DNA from 2 places in the Streptomyces sp. 4N509B genome. Region 1 is predicted to be linked to the other one. Evidence: riboswitches for the same ligand, from Rfam matches in the RefSeq annotation. Region 1 holds a riboswitch; the other holds the start of a gene.
The links. Region 1 has a riboswitch for cobalamin ahead of metE (5-methyltetrahydropteroyltriglutamate--homocysteine S-methyltransferase). Riboswitches for the same ligand answer to the same signal wherever they lie in the genome.
Positions count from the first base shown of each region.

Region 1 (4,172 bases):
TTGACCCACAGCCGTTCGGCCGGGATCGCCGCCAGGCCCGTGCGGAGCAGGGCCGCCGCCTCCGCCGCGCTCGGCACGCGCGGCGAGTGGATGTCGTACACGCCGGGGCCCGCCTCGCGCGGATACCCGTGCGCGGCCAGCTCGCGGGCCACCCGCATGTGGGAGCGCGCCGCCTCCAGGCTGATGACGTCGGCGTCGAGGTCGTCGATCGCCTGCACGATGTCGCCGAACTCGGCGTAGCACATGTGGGTGTGGATCTGGGTGGCGGGCCCGGCGCCGCCCGTGGTGAGCCGGAACGCCTCGGTGGCCCAGGCCAGGTAGGCGGGGCGGTCCTCGGCGCGCAGCGGCAGGGTCTCGCGCAGCGCCGGCTCGTCCACCTGGATGACCGGGGTGCCGTCCGCCTCCAGGTCGGCGACCTCGTCCCGCAGCGCCAGCGCCACCTGACGGGCGGTCCGCGCGCGCGGCTGGTCGTCGCGGACGAAGGACCAGGCCAGCATCGTGACGGGGCCGGTGAGCATGCCCTTGACGGGGCGGTCGGTGAGCGAGCGGGCGTAACGCGTCCAGCGCACCGTCATCGGCTCGGGCCGCGCGACGTCGCCGACGAGGATCGGCGGGCGGACGTAGCGGGTGCCGTAGGACTGCACCCAGCCGTGCCGCGTGGCGAGGAAGCCGGTGAGCTGTTCGGCGAAGTACTGCACCATGTCGTTGCGTTCGGCCTCGCCGTGCACGAGGACGTCGAGGCCGGCCCGCTCCTGGAAGGAGACCACCTCGCCGATCTCGGCCCGAACGCGTTCCTCGTAGGCCGCGGCGTCGATCCGGCCCGCCCGCAGCGCGCCCCGCGCCGCGCGCAGCTCGTCGGTCTGCGGGAAGGAGCCGATGGTGGTCGTCGGCAGCAGGGGCAGGCGCAGCCGGGCGCGCTGGGCGGCGGCCCGTTCCTCGTACGGCAGCGAGCGGCGGGCGTCGGCCGGCGTGACGGCGGCGGCACGGGCCCGGACGGCCGGGTCGTGGGTGAGGGAGGAGGCGGCGCGGGAGGCCAGGTCGGCGCGGTTGGCGGCGAGTTCGGCGGCGATGGCGTCGGTGCCGTGCGTGAGGCCCCGCGCGAGGGTGACGACCTCGGCGGTCTTCTGGTGGGCGAACGCGAGCCACCGCCGGATCTGTGGGTCGATGTCGCGCTCCACCGCCACGTCGAGCGGGACGTGCAGCAGCGAGCAGGAGGCGGCCACGTCGACCCGGTCCGCGAGGCCGAGGAGGGTGGCGAGCGTGCTGAGGGAGCGGGCGAGGTCGTTCACCCACACGTTGCGGCCGTTGACGACGCCCGCGACCAGGCGGCGGCCGGGCAGCCCGCCCACGGCGGCGAGCGCGTCGAGGGTGTCGGCCGGCGCCTCGGTGAGGTCGAGGGCGAGCCCGTCGACGGGCGTGCCCGCCAGCACGGGCAGGGCCTCGCCGAGCCTGCCGAAGTAGGAGGCGACCAGCAGCTTCGGCCGCCTCGTGAGCCCGCCCAGCGTGCGGTAGGCGCGCCCGGCGGCGGCCAGCTCGGCGGGGGTGCGGTCCTGCACGAGCGCCGGCTCGTCCAGCTGCGCCCAGTCGGCGCCCGCCTCCCGGAGGGCGGCGAGGACCTCGGCGTAGACCGGCAGCAGCCGGTCCAGCAGCGTCAGCGGGTCGAAGTCCGGCGCCACCCCCGGCGCGGGCTTGGCCAGCAGGAGGTAGGTGACCGGGCCGACGAGCACGGGGCGCGGCGTCAGGCCCAGCGCGAGCGCCTCGGCGAGCTGACCGAGCTGCTCGGAGGCGTCGGCGGTGAAGACGGTGTCGGGGCCGAGCTCCGGCACGAGGTAGTGGTAGTTGGTGTCGAACCACTTCGTCATCTCCAGCGGCGCCACGTCCTGGGTGCCGCGCGCCATCGCGAAGTAGCCCTCCAGCGGGTCGGCCGCGACGGCGGCGCGGTGGCGTTCCGGGACGGCGCCCACCATGACGGTGGTGTCGAGCACGTGGTCGTAGTACGAGAAGTCACCGGTGGGCACCTCGTGCACGCCGGCCTCGGCCAGCTGCCGCCAGGTGGCACGGCGCAGCTCGGCGGCCGTGGTCCGCAGGGCGTCCGCGTCGACGCGGCCCCTCCAGTACCCCTCGATCGCCTTCTTCAGTTCACGGCCGGCTCCCTGACGGGGGTAGCCGTACACGGTGGCACGGGCCGCCGCGGCTGCGGGCTTGGCTGTCACGACATCTCCTTCGCGAGACGTTTCCCTGATCCCGGAACGAGACGGGAGCGCGAAGGAGACGGCCGGCGGCGCGGCCCGCGCGCGGTGCCGCGCGGCCGTCCACCGGGTGCGCCTCGCCCGGAACGTCGTCCTCACGCGCGGGGCGCACGGCCCGGACCCGGGGTCCGGGGCTCCCCCGACCCACCCGCGAGGTCCGGGACGTCCGCACGCGGATCGGCCGCGCGCGGGCAACGGGCAGGTCTTCGGACTCGCGGGCGCGTCCCTCCTCGACGGAAGGACACCTACTGGCCGTCGCTTCCCAGGCCCGGCCGGGCCCAGTGCGTGTGACGGCGGTCGTTCCCACTCACCGCTGCGGGGCAGTCCCGGATTCCCACCGGGTTCCCTCTTACGACGCCTCCCGCCTGGCGGACGGGGCGAACCAGCTGCACGGGCAGTGTAAAGGCTGTCCCGCAGTCCCCGGCGGGCTCACGACGCCCTGCGACTTCCTCCCCCAGACCCCTCCGGGGTCCGGGCGGTGCCCCCAGCCGCGTTGTCGTCGAAGCCCCAGGAGGCGGGGTCGCGCCCCGGGCGGAAGGTGTGGCAGGGTCCTCACGCCCGTCGACACCGAGCCAGCCGACCGTCGGAGGTGACCCATGGGCGGCAGCGCGGGGAACGGCGGCCCGGCGAGCGGGGCCGTGTGCGTCGGATCCGCCGTCGGACGCGCCGTCGGGTCCGGCGTCGGGTCGGTCGTCTGATGGGCGCGGCGGTGTCGCCCTCCGCGGGTGCCCCGAGCGGCCGTGCCCCCGCCGCCGCAACGGGCCGGGTCCTCACCGGCGCGCACCGCGCGCTGCTGGTGGCCGGATTCCTCGTCAACATCGGCACCTTCGCGGTCTACCCGTACCTGGCCGTGCTGCTGCGGGAGCGGCTGGACGTCGGGATGGCGCAGGTCGGCGTCGTGCTCGGGGCCGCCACGCTCGTGCAGTTCGCCAGCGCGCCGTTCACCGCCGCGTTCGCCGAGCGCGTCGGGCTCAGGCGCTGCCTGCTGCTGGCCACCGTCCTGTACGCCGTCGGCGCGGCGACGTACCTGGCCGGGGCGGACCGGCCCGCGCTGACGGTGCTCGCGCTCTTCCTCAGCTGCGGCGCCGGGTCGCTCTACTCGCCCGCCTACCGCGGCTACCTGGTGCAGGGCGCGACCCCGGAGCAGCGCCCGCGAGCGGTCTCCGCGGGCAACGCCGCCGGCACCCTCGGCATCGCTCTCGGCCCCGTGGCCGGCGCCCTGTTCCTCGACGACCCCGGCCGGCTGTTCGCCGCGACCACGGTGCTCTACGCCGTGCTGGCGGTCGGTCACGTCCTCCTGCCACCCGAGCGGGCGGAGCCGTCCGAGCCGGCCGGGTCGCCCGAGCCGGCCGGGGAACGGCCGGCCGTCGAGCCGTTCCGGCGGGTGCTCCACGGTCTGGCGGTGACGCCCTTCGCCGTGACCGTTCTCACCCATTACGTGTACATGCAGTTCTACCAGTACCTCGCGGTGTACGCGGAGGGACGGCTGAGCGCCGCCGTCCTCGGCGCGGTCATGATGGGATACGCGCTCGGCCTGGCGGTGCTCCAACCCCTGACGGCCGGGTGGGTCGGCCGGACCCGCCACGCGACCGCGATGGCGGTCGGCTTCTCCTGCATGGCCCTCGCCATGGTCGCCTTCGCCACCGGGCGGACGGCGGGCGTCGCGCTCGGCGCCGTGGCGATGAGCGTCGGCAGCGCGGTGCTGTTCCTGCGCAACGACCTGGAGGCGCTGGCGCGTTCGCGGCGTTCCGCCACCGTCACCTTCGGCCAGCAGCGCCTGGCGGTGGGCGTGGGCGCGCTGCTCAGCGGGGTGGTCGGCGGCACCGTGTACGGCGTGTTCGAACGGGCGGAGCTGCTGGCCGGGTTCTGGCTCGTCGTGGCCGCGCAGTGCGTCCTGCTCCCGCCGCTGGTGCTGGCCGTGGC
Region 1 covers NZ_JBQQBZ010000008.1:121,942-126,113, forward strand. Annotated here, with positions in the region: gene metE (5-methyltetrahydropteroyltriglutamate--homocysteine S-methyltransferase) at 1-2,213, opposite strand, end outside; cobalamin riboswitch at 2,430-2,651, opposite strand; gene ACTWP5_RS11140 (MFS transporter) at 2,947-4,172, shown strand, end outside.

Region 2 (4,172 bases), on a different contig from region 1:
CTACGCCACGCTCTCCGTGAGTCGCTTCCTGCGGCACGGCGCGCGCTCCTGGGACCTCGGCATCTTCGAGCAGGCCGTCCGTTCCTACGCCCACCTCCAGGCCCCGGTCGCCGACCTGAAGGGCCGTGACTTCGTCATCCTCGGTGACCACTTCAGCCCGGTCACCGCGCTCCTCGCCCCCTTCTACCGCGCCTTCCCCAGTCCGGTGACGCTGCTGGTGGCGCAGGCCGCGCTGTTCGCGCTCGCCGTGGTGCCGGTCACCCGCGGCGCCGCCGCGCTGCTGGGGCGGGCGGGCGGCTTCGCCGTCGGAGTGGCCTTCGGACTGTCCTGGGGCGTCCAGCGGGCCGTGGAGTTCGACTTCCACGAGATCTGCTTCGCCGTGCCGCTGATCGCGTTCTCGCTGGAGGCGGTGCTGCGACGGCGCTGGCGGGCGGCGTTGTGGTGGGCGGCGCCGCTGCTGCTGGTCAAGGAGGACCTGGGCCTGACCGCCGCCGCCATCGCCGTGGTCGTCGCGGTCCGCGCCTGGCGGGGCGGGCAGGCGAGGGCCGCCACGATCGCCCTCGTGGTCGCGGGTGCCTGCGCCGTCGCGGCGCTGCTGACGGTCGGGGCCGTCATCCCCGCGTTCAACACCGCGGGCGCGTACGACTACCTCGACAAGCTCGAGGGCGAGGGCCCGTTGGAGGCCGCCGTCTCCGAGGTCGACACCAAGCTCCGCACGGTGCTGTGGATCCTGCTGCCCACCACCGGCCTGCTGGCGCTGCGCTCGCCCCTCCTGCTCGTCCTGCTGCCGACGCTGGCCTGGCGTTTCCTCGTTCCCGAGCCGCACTACTGGGGCACCGACTGGCACTACAGCGCCGTGCTGATGCCCGTCGTCGCGCTCGCGCTCGTCGACGCCGTCGCCCGCACCCGCGCCGAGGCCGGTCCCGGGCACCACGCCGACGTCACCGATCCCGCCGACGTCACCGACCCCGCCGAACCCGCCGACCCCGCCGACGCGAACGCCAGAACCCCGGCGGGCCGCCGGATCTGGGGCCGGCCGTGGCTGCGCGCCTACGCCCACCACCTGCCGACCGCCGTCCTCGCCGCCTCCCTGGCGCTGGCCACCACGCTGCCGACGGCGGCCCTCACCCACTCCGAGACCTACCAGCCGGGCACCGACGCCGACGCCGCCGACGTCCTGCGGCGGATCCCCGACGACGCCGAGGTGGCGGCCAACGTCCGGCCGATCGCCCACCTCACGGGCCGCTGCCGGGTCTTCTGGATAGGCCACACCGAGGACCCGGCGCCGGAGTACGTCGCGTACCACGACCCGGCGCGGTCACCCGAGAGCATCGCGGAGTACGTCCGCGCGCTCTACCACGGCGTCCACTACGCCGTGCTCGCCCAGGAGAGTGGATACGTCGTCCTGCGGCGCGCGTGACGCCCCGGACGACGAAAACGACGTGCCCGCCCCGCCGCGCCCGCCTACGTTCTCCCCATGGACTTCGTGATCAGGGACGCGACGGAGGCGGAGCTCGACGCGGCCGGGGAGCTGACCGCCCGGGTGTATCTGGCGGACGGGCTGCTCGACTACGGCGAGGAGGACCCGTACCTGTCCGAGCTGCGCGACGCCAGGCGCCGCGCCGCCCACGCCCAGGTGATGGTGGCGGTCGACGCCGACGGTGAGGTCGTCGGCACCGTGACCCACGTGGGCGCCGGCGGTGCGTTCGCGGACGTCTCGGGTGAGGGCGAGGCCGAGTTCCGCATGCTCGCCGTCGCGCCCGGCGCCCGCGGCCGAGGGGTGGGCGAGGCGCTCGTCCGCGAGTGCCTGCGACGCGCCCGCGAGGCCGGCAGGGCGCGTGTCGTGCTGTCCAGTCAGTCGCAGATGCACACGGCACACCGGCTCTACCACCGGCTCGGCTTCGTGCGAACCCCCGAGCGGGACTGGAAGCCGGTGCCCGAGCTGGACCCGCTCCAGGTGTTCGCATGTGAACTCTCCCCCGGCCGCGACGACGACCACAACATATAGGGGCTCTCGACAGCGGCGGCACAAGATGTATGCTCATCCTCGCTGCCACGCAGGGGAATCCGGTGCGAGTCCGGAACTGTCCCGCAACGGTGTGTGATGAGCTGATGTGCGCCCACACGAGTCCGAGTACCTGCCGGCGGCGTCGAACACGTCCGGGCCTCGTGGGCTGGGCCGACGGACGCGGCGCGGGTCTGTGCCTTCACGGGAGGGACGGCCGTGGCGGCGCGCCCGTCGCGCCCCGGCCACGACACGCCCTCCGCGATACGAGGGAGAGATACTGCCGTGACCACCGCACCCGTCGCCGCGCCCCCCACGCCCGCCGTCGCGCGTCCTGATCCCGCCGCCACGGTCGGCGACGTCGATCCGGTCGATCCGGTCGATCCGGTCGATCCGGTCGATCCGGTCGATCCCGGCGGCCCCGTCGCCGCCGCGCTCCGTGCGCTGCGCGAGGCCGCCGCCGACCTGCCCGACGCCGACCCCGAGAAGATCGCGGCGGCCGTGCTGCGCGGCCACCCGGAGGGCGGCGACGAGGCCGGCGCCCGCGCCCTCGCGATCGACGCCGCCGCCGGCCTCATCGCCGAGGAGCCCGCGTACTCCCGGCTGGCCGCCCGCCTGCTGACCCTCGCCCTCCGCGAGGAGGCCGCCGGCCAGGGCGCGGTCTCCTTCTCCGCGTCGATCGCCGTCGGCCACCGCGAGGGCCTGATCGGCGACGCGACGGCGGCCCTGGTGCGCCGTCACGCCGCGCGCCTGGACGCGCTGGTGGAGCGGGCCGTGGCCGAGCGAGCCGACGACCGGATGGAGTACTTCGGGCTGCGGACCGTCGCCTCCCGGTACCTGCTGCGCCACCCCACCACCCGCCGGGTGATCGAGACGCCCCAGCACTTCCTCCTGCGCGTCGCCTGCGGCCTCGCCGAGGACGACTCCGAGCGCGCGCTCGCCGACGTCGCCGAGTTCTACCGGCTCACCAGCACCCTGGCCTACCTGCCGTCCTCCCCCACGCTGTTCAACTCCGGCACCCGCCACCCGCAGATGTCCTCCTGCTACCTGCTGGACTCCCCCAGGGACGAGCTGGACTCGATCTACGAGCGGTACCACCAGGTCGCCCGCCTGTCGAAGCACGCCGGCGGGATCGGCCTGTCCTACTCGCGGATCCGCGCCCGCGGCTCACTGATCCGCGGCACCAACGGCACCTCCAACGGCATCGTGCCGTTCCTGCGGACCCTCGACGCCTCCGTCGCCGCCGTGAACCAGGGCGGCCGGCGCAAGGGCGCGGCCTGCGTCTACCTGGAGACCTGGCACGCCGACATCGAGGAGTTCCTCGAACTGCGGGACAACACCGGCGAGGAGGCCCGCCGCACCCACAACCTCAACATCGCGCACTGGATCCCCGACGAGTTCATGCGGCGCGTCGAGGCCGACGCCGACTGGTCCCTCTTCTCCCCCTCCGACGTCCCCGCGCTCGTCGACATGTGGGGCGAGGAGTTCGACGCCGCCTACCGCCAAGCCGAGGCCGAGGGGCGCGCCGTGCGGACGCTGCCCGCCCGCCAGCTCTACGCCAGGATGATGCGCACCCTCGCCCAGACCGGCAACGGCTGGATGACCTTCAAGGACGCCTCCAACCGCACCGCCAACCAGACCGCGCGCCCCGGCACCATCGTCCACTCCTCGAACCTCTGCACCGAGATCCTGGAGGTCACCGACGACGGCGAGACGGCCGTGTGCAACCTCGGGTCCGTCAACCTCGCCGCCCACCTCGACCGGGACGGCGCCGGCGGCTGGACCGTGGACTGGGAGCGGCTGGACGCGACGGTCCGCACCGCCGTCACCTTCCTCGACCGCGTCGTCGACATCAACTACTACCCCACCCCCCAGGCCGCCACCTCCAACTCCCGCTGGCGCCCCGTCGGCCTGGGCGTGATGGGCCTGCAGGACGTCCTCTTCCGCCTGCGGCTGCCGTTCGACTCGCCCGAGGCGCGCGAGCTGTCCACCCGCCTCGCCGAGCGCGTCATGCTCGCCGCCTACGAGACCTCCGCCGCGCTCGCCGAACGCTTCGGCCCCCACCCCGGCTGGCAGGCCACCCGCACCGCCCAGGGCGTGTTCCACCCCGACCACTACCCGGACGCCCACCCCGCCTGGCCCGAGCGGTGGACGGCGCTCCGCGCGC
Region 2 covers NZ_JBQQBZ010000039.1:36,336-40,507, reverse strand. Annotated here, with positions in the region: gene ACTWP5_RS26955 (DUF2079 domain-containing protein) at 1-1,420, shown strand, start outside; gene ACTWP5_RS26950 (GNAT family N-acetyltransferase) at 1,478-2,008, shown strand; cobalamin riboswitch at 2,008-2,160, shown strand; gene ACTWP5_RS26945 (ribonucleoside-diphosphate reductase subunit alpha) at 2,291-4,172, shown strand, end outside.
Region 2: it holds a riboswitch for cobalamin, as region 1 does, so the genes downstream of both, ACTWP5_RS26945 (ribonucleoside-diphosphate reductase subunit alpha) here and metE (5-methyltetrahydropteroyltriglutamate--homocysteine S-methyltransferase) in region 1, are expected to answer to the same signal.